2 regions of the Acetonema longum DSM 6540 genome follow, and region 1 is predicted to be linked to the other one. Evidence: riboswitches for the same ligand, from Rfam matches in the RefSeq annotation. Region 1 holds a riboswitch; the other holds the start of a gene.

Evidence for each region. Region 1 has a riboswitch for cobalamin ahead of cbiD (cobalt-precorrin-5B (C(1))-methyltransferase CbiD). Riboswitches for the same ligand answer to the same signal wherever they lie in the genome.
Region 2: another riboswitch for cobalamin. It lies ahead of ALO_RS06515 (nicotinate-nucleotide--dimethylbenzimidazole phosphoribosyltransferase); the one in region 1 lies ahead of cbiD (cobalt-precorrin-5B (C(1))-methyltransferase CbiD).

What each region holds. Positions count from the first base shown of each region.
Region 1 is NZ_AFGF01000269.1:61,028-67,177, reverse strand. It holds gene cobM (precorrin-4 C(11)-methyltransferase) at 1-222, opposite strand, end outside; gene cbiT (precorrin-6Y C5,15-methyltransferase (decarboxylating) subunit CbiT) at 298-885, opposite strand; gene cbiE (precorrin-6y C5,15-methyltransferase (decarboxylating) subunit CbiE) at 882-1,511, opposite strand; gene cbiD (cobalt-precorrin-5B (C(1))-methyltransferase CbiD) at 1,493-2,596, opposite strand; cobalamin riboswitch at 2,679-2,854, opposite strand; gene ALO_RS21850 (energy transducer TonB) at 3,463-4,272, opposite strand; cobalamin riboswitch at 4,745-4,928, opposite strand; gene ALO_RS19595 (hypothetical protein) at 5,081-5,485, opposite strand; partial or broken gene ALO_RS19590 (AAA family ATPase) at 5,506-5,888, opposite strand.
Region 2 is NZ_AFGF01000050.1:122,987-128,834, forward strand. It holds gene ALO_RS06505 (response regulator transcription factor) at 1-1,559, opposite strand, end outside; gene ALO_RS06510 (sensor histidine kinase) at 1,581-2,801, opposite strand; gene ALO_RS06515 (nicotinate-nucleotide--dimethylbenzimidazole phosphoribosyltransferase) at 2,950-3,981, opposite strand; cobalamin riboswitch at 4,083-4,278, opposite strand; gene ALO_RS06520 (guanylate kinase) at 4,377-4,946, opposite strand; partial or broken gene ALO_RS06525 (DUF2087 domain-containing protein) at 5,180-5,848, shown strand, end outside.

The DNA.
Region 1 (6,150 bases):
TTTATTCATGGCAATCGCCTTCTCCATTACCGCCACAACCTCATCCAGTGTCATGGATGCGCTGTTATGAATCTCACTCCCTGGCTTCGCGTTATCCAATAAAACCGGGTTGACCAGCGAACCGGCGTAAATGATGACATCAGCCGACTGCAACAGGCGCTGTCCCTTGACGGTGATCAATTCAGGGTCACCGGGTCCGGCGCCGACAAAAAATACCTGCATGTTAAAACCCTTCTTTCTTTGCAATGATCAACGATGGATTCAGGGTCTGGGGTTTCCTTTCCAGCCCAGCCACATTTATTCCTTTTCCTTAATACAGGAAATTACGAAAACCGGATTCAACGCGTCAAACATATGCTTGGTCCCTGCCCGCCGCAGACGGGTCACTTGCATGCCGCTTGCCTCTACCGTATAATTTTCTTTCTTTTCCATAATAGTTACGGTTTCCAGAATTGTTTCCAGGGTTACAGCTGTGATGATCAATCGTCCCTGCTCGTATAGCAGTGCGTCGCACCGCTCCAGAACAGTTGGTAAATGACCGCCGGCCCCCCCCACGATGATTGCGTTGGCCTTTGGCAGATCTTCCAGGGCTTCAGGCGCCTCGCCGTGAATCACCCGGACATTGTCCAACCCGAAATGACGGCAATTGGTCTGAATCAGCCCGACTCCCTCCGGATTTTTTTCAACGGCGTACACAATTCCCTTCTGTGCCTGAAAAGCTGCTTCTATTGATATCGAACCGGTGCCGGCGCCGATGTCGATGACGGTATCGGCTTCGCCAATGCGGGCTTTTGCCAGAACCATGATCCGGATTTCCTGCTTAGTCATCGGGACAGAGCCGCGGATAAACTCATCATCGGCAATTCCCGGAAAGTACCGTTTCATCCCTGCACCACCATTACACAAGATTCAAATCCGGCAACGCTTTTAATCTCCGCCAGACTGAGCGCCAGTATCCTTTCGGAATCATAGGATAAATTTTCGCACAACCAGACTTTCGCCGTTTGGGGCCATCCTTGTTCCAGCAAATGTGCCGCCAGAAAGCTTGGATTGTGTACGGGATCGGTCAAGAGACCCAAGATTTTGCCGGGGATGTATCCCAGCGCCGGATTGCCGGCCACTTCCCTGCCATGCACACTGGTTAAATAAGCCTCCTGCCAAGGCAATCCGATCCGGGCGAAAGCCACCTGCACCGAACTGATGCCGGGAACTACCTCGATGATTTCCGATGGAAAGGACCGGCGAATGGCGGGCAAGAGACTATAAAAACCCGGATCGCCGGAAACCAAAACCGTCACATCAGACTGTGGCAATGCCTCCCGGATCCCATGGAGCACTTCGGACAGATTGCCGTCAATCTGTATTTGCTGTACATCCTCCCGGCCAAAAGTGGCCAATGCCCGTTTTCCTCCAGCCAGCACACGGGCCTGCTGAATTTTTTTCAGCGCTGCAGGGAGCAGGTAATCAGGCGCCCCTGGTCCTATGCCCACAATTATGACTTTATGTTCCATCCCAGGCTATCTCCTATCTGTTTTGCCGTTTGATCATACCCTAATACTTCTCCCCGCATGGTTACAATCACAGTTCCCACCGTTAAATCGCCGAACACATATTGCATTGCCCGCTCGCTGGCCTTCTGGGCCAGCAAAGGATACAGGCTGTGTAAACCTTGCTTCTCCAGAATTGGGATCGCTGCTTCCGTCGTATTGCATTGCAGAATTTCCCGTATGATCGCCTGGGAAGCGCCGGCTGCCCCGGCATAGGCTGCAATCGTTTCCATACGGGCGTCGGCCATACGATTGTGGGTATGAAAGATACCGGCGGCCACCTTGACCAGTTTGCCGAGATGACCAAACAGCAATACGCTTTTAAATTCCAGTTCAACTGCCTTTTCCAGCATAAATCCGATGAAGTTGCTGGTTTGCACAGTAGCGTCCTGGGGAAGATTGCAGCGGACGGCGATATCCTGACCGATCTTCCCCGGCACAAAGATCAGGTGCGGTTTTCCTAATGCCTTTACTACCTGCATTTGCGGCACCAGCGAATTTTTAAACGCCTCTTCGGACATGGGCTCAACGATGCCGGTAGTGCCAATCACTGACAAACCGCCGGCAATCCCCAATATAGGGTTCAGGGTACGCGCCGCAAGAGCTTCCCCGCCCGGTATGGAAACAGTAACACAGGCCCCCTGATCCTCCGGCAGAAGGTCCCGGACCGCTTTTTTAATCATGGTCTGAGGACCGGGGTTGATGGCCGGCTGACCGACCGCCACTGACAAGCCCGGCTTGGTCACGGTTCCCACCCCCGGTCCGGCCTTGATCACAATCTCCGCTGAGGGCAACAGAGTCACATCGGTGTAAATTGTTACACCATTGGTAATATCCGGGTCGTCGCCGGCATCTTTGACGACCGAAGCGCGCCCCCCGGAAAAAGTTTTCTCACTGGCTGCCACCGGCACAAACAAGGTGTGCCCCTGGGGTGTTTCTATTTCAACTATCGTCTTATGTTCGCCAAAATAAGCATACAGCGCTGCTTTCGCCGCTGCCGCGGCACAAGTGCCGGTAGTAATTCCCCGGCGCATTTTCTTTTCAGTCATGAAAAATCCCCCTGTGTGTAAACAGGGGGAAAACTGCCAATCAATTAAAAGTTATCCCACCTGCCTATCTCTCGTAGGTTATAACGGTGTGTCAGAACAGGCAGGTCTCCTGACTAAGGCTCATCGCTGTCTGCGCCTTCCCGGATTCAATCCAGTGGCACTTTGCAGAACAGGCTCCCCCTCACAGTGGCGGGACCGTGCCGGCTTTTCACCGGACTTCCCTTTTAAGCAGTTTGCACCTCTTCCCGGCTATGCAATTATGGTCATTATAATTTGATTCTGCAGTTTAATAAAGATTCCTGCCGGCTGAGGCTTACCTTTTAAAGAAATATTCCTGTTTTACTTTCTCCATAGTCCAAACGTCAGTCGCAGAGAGAATCAGGACATACAATACCAATATCAGTAAAGCAAGTGTGGCAGGCTCGCCGCCGGACCGATTGACCTCAGGGCATAGCTGGCATGAGTGAGCGGCTGGAGTTAAACGATATGCCTGATGAGGACCGGAAGCCTATCCTGCTGGGAAAAGCACCATTCCCCACTCAACAAATTCTTTTGCCAACAGGTCGATAGGAGGCCTGCAAATAAGCCTGATATAACTTCTCTTTGCTAACGCCGAATCTCTCCATGCGCCTGACAACGCTGGTCAGTGAAACCCAAAACCAAAATCCGCCATAAACGGGCGGATTCCGGAAATCGACGGCTAACACGCGTATATATCTGGGGTTATCAATAAAAGACTGCCGCAGTTTGCCGTGGCAGTGTCCCAAAGTCCTAAAAAATACGATGGACTTTTTTGGAAGCTTTGCCGTTTTTAAGGCCTCTTGAGCGTGAATCACTGCGGAGCGATATTTGTGGAGCAACCCGAATCACGCCCGCAACTTGAAAATCACCGGCAGAGTAGTAGAACATCGGATAACCTGGCCAAACCGATTTTTCGCCGGCACAAAACGCCATTGCCGTACAGCCGATATAGCCGCCTCATCCAACAGATCATAGCCGCTGGACCGATAGACAGTTACCTGTCCCGGAGCGCCATTCTCCATAATTTGGATTCTCAAAACAACCGTTCCTTCCCATCCCGCTTTTCTTGCCTCCAATGGATAGGAGGGTTTGATCTCTGCCAAAATGCGGGGAGCAGTCGAGTCACCGGACCCTGGGCCGGAACCCGGACCAATCCCTGAACCCGCACCCGATCCTACACCGGAACCGGAGCCCGACCCAGAACCCGAGCCCACACCGGAACCGGAGCCGGTTCCCAAGCCTGAACCCGAGCCAGAACTTTTATCCATAGGTTTGGCATCATCATCCCTTTTAGCGGCAAAAACGGCGTTTGCCGGCGGTTCTTTCGGCTGTTGCGGTTGTTCCGGGTGCTGCGAAATATTCTCCTCAACGCTTTCAACCGCTTCTTCTTGTTCCTGGTAAGTGGAGGGGGTCTCAGGGACAGAAGGAATCGATGCAGCCGAAGTATCCGCAGCAGATGTATCGGCGGCAAACACGGCTATTTCATCGTTGCCGCCGCCGCTGCCTCCTCCGCCGCCGCCTCCGCCTAATTCCAATTCGATATACTGTTCCGGAGCCATGACGATGATCAAGCCAAAGCCAAGCAGCAGGGTGATATGGATCACTAAAGAAATCGTCAACGCTTTGCCCCAGTCTGTTTTTTCCACCGCAATCATCAGATACCTCCCCGGGTGTCGGCCGGTAAGCCGGCGCCAATCCGCTGCTTTATTTTATCTCATATTGCCGCCGGATAGACTGCGGCGGTACGAGGGATCATTCCATCGTTTTAATAATCCGGATAATATGATCGTGGGACAATTCCTGCAAATGATAATAGGCCGCTCCCAAGGAATTTGTGACAGCAGAGGGCAAATATAAAAAAAAGGAAGTCCCCATGCGGGGACGGCAGTGCGTCTGCCGAACGCACCATACAACAACAATAAGGGATTTAAGATATGGCTAATTTTCCTCGCCAGCCAAAATAGCGTGGAAACCTTTCGACGAAAATTATAAAAGTCCCTTCCCGCAAAAGCATACAGAAAGGGACTTGTTAGCGGAGAAATCCATTGAAACAGACAATCCCGGCCAAAATAGCCGGGAAGGTAGATTACTCCATAATCCCCTCCCCATCGCTCGTGGGTAAAAAAAACGGTGACTGTTAGACAGGCAGTTCTCCTGGCTCTGGTTCTTTGCTCACCCACACCTTCCCAAGACACAAAGTCTCAGTGGCACTTTTCTGGGTTTGCTCCCCATTACAGTGGCGGGACCGCGCCGGCATTACACCGGACTTCCCTATTAAGCCCTTACGGGCACCTATCTCATTACTATTCAATTTTGTTTTATTGTAGCAAAGAATGACAATTCTGTCAAGCTGTCAAATCGCAATTAATCCGGTCTTTTGATTCTTATTTCTAATCTCATACCGTCCGAATTCAGAAAATGAAAAACATACCGACTGCATATTAATTCAACATTCCTTCACCTCTAGCGCCGGCAAAAACCCATATACTGATTCCACAGCCGCTCGGTCATATGGCAAGCGCCGCGCAGGCCCATAAACGGCAGATCGGTCAAAATGACTTCGTCATAGACAGGCATGGCGATGGTCTGACTAAGCACCGTCGGTGCCCGCTGCTGCAAAATAGCCTTTTCGTTGCCGCTGGACAGGAGCAGTCCTGCCGTCATTTCGTCCAGATACTGTTCGACAGCCCGGCCGTCGGTTTGTCCGTTCCAAACGGTACCCAAGCTCTGGGGGACAGGGTAAGACGACATCCCGTCCTGCAACACAAAGGTAATGGAACCCGAGGCGGCCCACTCGGCGGCAAGGACCTGGGCCAGCCCCAATGCGATGGAAGAAGGCGCGACAATCAGGGTGCGCTCAAGACACAATTCGCCCCATTGCCGCTGCAGGCGTAGCCTTCCCGGATCGGCACAGCAAAGCCGCCGCAGACCACATCTCCCAGCACATCGTAGAGGACAGTCTGCTCATCCTGTATCGCCTTCAGTTCTTTCAACTTCTCCAGAGCAACGATAATGCCGCGGCCGGCGCACCCTACCCCCGGTTCCGGGCCGCCGGCTTCCACGCATTTCACGCCGGCAAAGCATGTTTTCTGACCATATCCAGCACCATCTGCATACAGGTCCTGCCCAGCAGCAGCCGGGTAGAGTCGTTCTTGGGATCGCAGCCGATCTGGCAGACCGGATAGCCTTTTTCCGCCAGCGCCGCCGACACATTTGCCGCAGTCGTCGATTTGCCGATGCCGCCCTTACCGTAAAAAGCAATTTTTTTCATGATCGCTTCCTTTCTGATCGGAAAAGCCCATCTGTGGCCTCGAATCTGGGATCGTTCAAAAAGGTCCAGATGCTAGGTAAAAGCAACGCCTGCGTTGTCATACTGAAGAATTTAGGTGATTTTTCGGCTTATGAGAAAACAGCCGCTATTACCCTTTTCCCGAAAAGTCACATTCTGATAGCGCGACGAGGACGGGCGCGAGACTGTACGTTCGGAAGGTGCGTCGAACGCCCGCAGGAGAATGAAGTGACGCAGATAGGCC
Region 2 (5,848 bases), on a different contig from region 1:
CGGAACACCCGGCAGAAATAGCTGGCATCCTGATAGCCGGACGCCGCGGCAATGCGCACAATGGTGTGTTCGGCATTTTGCAGCATCCGTTTGGCCTTATCCACCCGCATCCGCGTCAGGAAGTCCACAAAATTGCAGCCTTTTTCCTGCTTAAACAGCCGGCTGAAATAAAAAGGGCTCAAATGAACAAGCTTGGCTACTTCCTCCAGGGAAACATTGCGCTGGCAGTTTTGCCGGATATATTCAGAGGCCCTGTTGACCAGGCGCACATTCATGCTGTTGCGGTTCTCCAGCATATTGTCCAGGAACCGGTCGAGAGAGTCCAACATCCAGTAATGCATTTGCTCTCCGCTGGAACAGCGGGTCAGCTGGTTGATGCGGTCCACATTCAGGAGAGTGAGTTGTTCCAGATTGGCGCCTCCTTCTACCGCCGACCGGGACAAAACGATCAGCAGCTCCAGCATGCAGGCCTTGACGGCTTCCATGCCGGCCTGGCTGGCCAACAGTTCCTTCAGCAGCTGCCGCAGGGCTTCCTTGGCCTGCTTGCGGTCGCCGCAGCGGACTTTGTCCATCATCACCCGTTCATAATGAAAGGGATAATAAAACGGTCCTGTCTCCGGATGCGGTACATCGTCCACATGAATGATCTGGTTGTCACCGAGAAAAAAACGCTGCCGCTGGGCATGAACAGCTTCCAGATAGGATTTGTGCATGTGCCGCAGATCCTGATACCAGCGGCCAATGCCAATGGTGATGCTGATGCCCTGGTTCCTGGATACGGCGTCACGGATCTGCGCCGCAACCGGCAGCACCGCTTCTTTGCCCAGGTCCGGCGAAGCCGGCATCATGCTGCTCAACAGTACGATGACACTGTCGCTGCCAAAGGGTGTCACCAGGGCGCTGCCGCCGGTGACGGCCACAATCTGCCGGAACACATTCTGTTTGATCAGCTGCTTTCGTAATTCGGATTCCCGGTGGCTAACCTGGTAGAAGTTGTCAATATCCACAGCCATGACCACACCGGCATCGGCCTTGAGCCCCAAAAACGCCGCCCGCTCTTTAAGATGGGGCAAATCCTGAATTTCCCGGAAAACCAGATCATAGACAAAAGACATCTGAATCACCGGCAGCGCTTCTTGCAAACTATGGCGCAGACGGGCTTCCTCCTGCCGTTTCTGCCGGATCTCTTGCACTTTGGCCGCTGTGGCCTGCAAAGTGCGTACCAGATCAGCAGGTTTGAGCGGTTTCAAGAGATAATCCATCGCGCCGAAAGCCAAGGCCTGTTTGGCATAGCTGAATTCGTCAAAGGCGGTCAGCATGATAATCATCGTATCCGGCAGGATGGCCCGGATGTTTTTGGCGGCTTCCAGGCCATTGATTTCCGGCATGCGGACATCCATCAGAATGATATCCGGCGCCTGCTCCGATGCGATCTGCACGGCATCGGCCCCATCGCCGGTTTCACCGACAATCTGAATATCAGGACAGTGTTTTCCCACAATAAAGCGCAGCGCCTGCCGTTCCAGCTGCTCATCTTCAGCGATCATCAAGCTGTACATTCTGTTTCTCTCCTCTGATTTTTAGGAAGGGTAGGGAAGCTGAATATAGATTCGTGTCCCCTCACCGACTTTACTTTCCATGTTAAGGCCGTACTTGCTGCCAAAAAAGTGCTGAATGCGTTTATGGACATTGATAATGCCCAGACCGGTGGTCTGTCCTTTGGTAACCGGCCGTTTTTCGGCCCGGAAGATAGAATAGATGCGTTCCGGCGGCACACCTACGCCGGTGTCGACTACCGCCAGGACCACCCGGTCTCCGTCCAGCCTTCCGGTAATTTGCACCATGCCGCCATCCCGCTTAGGCTCCAGGCCGTGCAAAATAGAATTTTCTACCAACGGCTGCAGCGTCAGGGCCGGAATCAGCGTTTCCATCAGAGACGGGGTAATATCAATATCGGTTTTGATCCGGTCGCCGAACCGCACGCTTTGAATGGTGAAATAATCCCGCACCGATTTCACTTCTTCCTCCACGGTGCGCAATTGATCCATATCCCGCAGGTTGTTGCGCAGCATGTCGGCCAGGGCGTAAACTACTTCCTGGGTCCGCGGCGCTTCTTCAAGCAGCGCCAGCCTGGCGATGGTATTTAAAGTGTTAAACAAAAAATGCGGGTTCACCTGGGACTGCAACGCTTTTAATTCCGCGGCCCGCAGTAAATTCTCCAGGTCGGCTTTAGCCTTGATTTCAGTCACTAACTGTTGCTGCCTGATATTGGCTATGCCCATTTCCACCACATAGTTAGCCAGGAGGTGAATCAGGTCGGCTGAAGCTTTAAGCCGGTTTTCCGGCAAAACCTCAGCCAAATCCAAATATTCTGACAAAATGGCCGGTTCCAATCCCAGCGGTACCAGGCGCCGGAGCATTTCGGCCCTGGGCTCGTACCCCTCCTGGGGCAGGATCACCTGGCCGGCGAGAACGGCTCCCACATATTCGTTCTGAACAATGATCGGCGCCGCCAGGTCGGTCAGGGCGCCGCTGTGGCAATGATAGACATAGGGACGCTGCTGTTTCGCTGCTTTCCGCCCGCCCCGGTCGTCGCAATCCATGCAGCGGGCCAATCCTTCGGGATAGGACCGGATATAGTTGCATAACCTGGTAAAATTACTGGGCGTGGTTACCGGTGACCCGTTCACATCCACAATTACTGCCGCCAGGCCTGTGGCGTCCGCAAACCTATCTTGAATTTCCTGCAGCACCTGCATGTTGACGATATCGCTCAAGGCAAATCCTTGGAGATTGTGCACCCTACTTCCCCCTTGCACAATAATGCAGCATCAGAAATAAAATGAAAAAATTTTCTGTTTATTCATAGGGAAGTATTTGCTAAACCTACAGTTATTTCCTGCTAATGGCAAAAAATCACCATTCCGCCGCAATTATTTTCTATGCTGGTTAAACGGCTGCTGTCGCTGGCGGGACCGCAGCCGATAATTCAAAATCATCCAGCCGGGCGGTATGGAAAATAGCATAGACCATATTTTTCAGGATGGACACCATCAGGACGGCGCCGGTTCCTTCGCCCAGCGCCATATCGGCGCGAATTGGCACGTCCTCGGCCCGGATATTACCCAACAGCAGCGCATAGGCCATACCCGGCTCTTTGGACAAATGGGAAGGAATGGCGAATTTCTCTGTTTCCCGCTGCATCCTGGCAGCGCAGACATAGGCTACGGCCGTGATAAAGCCGTCGATCACAAACGGGGTTTTAACCCGGGCGCATTCGACCATGGCAGCGCAAATGGCGACAATGTCAAAGCCGCCGACGCAACGCAAAATATCTTCTACTGTTTTCATGGTCTCCCGGTGCCGCTCCACCCCTTTGGCCACGACCAGGCGTTTACGTTTCAGGGTCTCTTCATTTCCCGGACTTGCGCCATAACCCACGACAAATTCAGGCAGGATACCGCTTAAGGCATGAAGGACCGCCGCGGAAGTAGTGGTATTACCGATGCCCATTTCCCCGAATGACAGCAGGTTATAGCCCTGCTCCACCGAGCTGCGAACCATTTCCCGGCCTGTTTCCCAGGCTTGCCGGAATTCCCCCGGGCTCATCGCTTCCTGTTGCATAAAATTCTTTGTACCTAAGGCCACTTTGCGATTGATGCCGGCCGCCTCCTGATGCTTGGTGCCGACGTCCACCACCGTATAGGGAATGCCGCTGCCGCTGCAGAAACAGCTGATAGTGGCCCTTCCGTCAACCATATTTTGCGCCTGCAGATAGGTAATTTCCGCCGGATAGTTGACCACTCCCTCGGTTACCACCCCATTGTCGGCGGCAAAAATCAAATGATGGGGTCTTACTTCCCGCTCCAGACCGCCCCATGCCAGCAGTACCTTTCGGAGGTATTTCTCCAGCAGGCCCAGGCTGCCCGGCGGCTTGGCCGCACCGTTAATCAATTGGTCAACCGCTTGTTCGTAGTCCATATCCATCCCCCTTTTTGGTATTGCTCGCAAAAAAACCCAGCCAAAAAGGCTAGGTTTTTCTTTGATTTCCCATCCTTCTGGCATCGCCCTGACGCGGGGACAAATGACAGCCAAAACAGGCAGGTCTCCTGGCTACGGTTCTGCGAAACCTTTGCGCCTCCCGGCGACCAGCCGGCATGGGCAAAGGCTCCTCCCCGATTACAGTGGCGCGACCGCGGCGTTCCAGGACACTTTAGCATCCTGCCGCCTTCCCTATTCTCCTCTCTGGCGAGAGGCACCTGTTTGGTGGCACTGATTCAATTACAGTTAGGGTTCTGCAGGGAATGGCATTATCCTGCGGCAAAAGAAAACACAACAAAATTCTGATAGGATCGGTAAAAAAAGTAACACCCTTTCTAAACAGTTTCCGTGGCGCTTGCCGGTTCAGCCCACAGCAATCCCATAATAGCCTGCATCTGACGTACCGACGCATCCATGGCCCCGGTGTTCTTTACCACATAATCGGCGGTTTGCCAGTTGTCAAACTCACCCTTGCCGGCAGCCTGCTCCACCTGGCGTTGAATATCCTCCAGTTTCGCATTTTGCGTCACTAAGCGCTGAATCACCGTGTTTTTGTCAACCAGAACAAAAATAGATTCCACCCGTCCTCCCAAAAGTTTCTTCAACTGTTCCAGGCCGACTAAGTCAATATCCACAATCGAAACCGGATGCTGGTTTACCTTTCGTAATACCTCATCCTTGCTCAACCCATAAAAGTTATTATCCCGGGTCACTTTTTCAATCAACTGCAGCTGTCCAAACTCTTCTTTTGAGACGAAATAGTAATCAGCCCCATGTACTTCATGTTGTTTTTTAGGCCTGGTGGTATGACTAACCATGACAGGAACACCCTGCTTTGACAGTTCCTTTACCAGAGAGGTTTTCCCGGAAGCAGGCGGCCCGATAATAGCGTATACCTTGTTCATTCTATCTTCCCCCTTCTTCGACTTATTTCCTGGAAATAGCCATACCTAAGTCAAGCTTATGCCTTTATTGTCATTATTCTCTAAATAAATTTTCATTCCTACCTGTCCGGCTATTTTTGTAAAATTATAAAGTCCGGCACAACAATCAATGGAAAAATAATACTCTTGATTTATTATAGACAGAATCATATAATGTCTATGTATTTATCAAACAAATGTAAGAGGTGTTTGAAATGAATGATGTATCCGATCTGTTTTGGCAGTCATCGCTGCAGGATATCAAAGCCGGTTACACCTATCAGTCCCATAGCGATGAGTTCATTTGTCTCATCTGCGGCCAAAAATTTCCCGATGGAGTCATATACTCCCACGAGTGCCAGTTATATGAAGCCAAAAAATATATAAAAATGCATATTGCCCAGTGTCATGGCTCGGTCTTTCATGTTCTCACCAGCCTGGACAAACAGTTAACCGGGTTGACGGAACACCAAAAAAGCCTGTTGGAGCTTTTTTACGCCGGCTATAGCGACGCTGAGGTGGCCAAAGCCGTAAATGCAGGCAGTACCTCCACCATCCGCAATCATCGCTTCAGTTTGCGGGAAAAACAAAAACAGGCCAAAATCTTTTTGGCGATTATGGAATTGCTGGGAGAACGGATGCCGAAAAAAGATGCCTTCATCGAAATCCCGCGCAGTTCGAAACAGGTCGACGAGCGGTTTGCTATTACCGGGCAGGAGTCTGACCACATTCTGGCGGCATACTTTAAGCAGGGACCCGATGGCCCCCTCGATAGATTCCCGCTGAAAGAGAAAAAGCGGGCAGCCATTCTGCGGCATCTCATAAACTATTTCGAGACCGGCAAAAACTATAGTGAAAAAGAAGTGAACGAGATCTTAAAACCC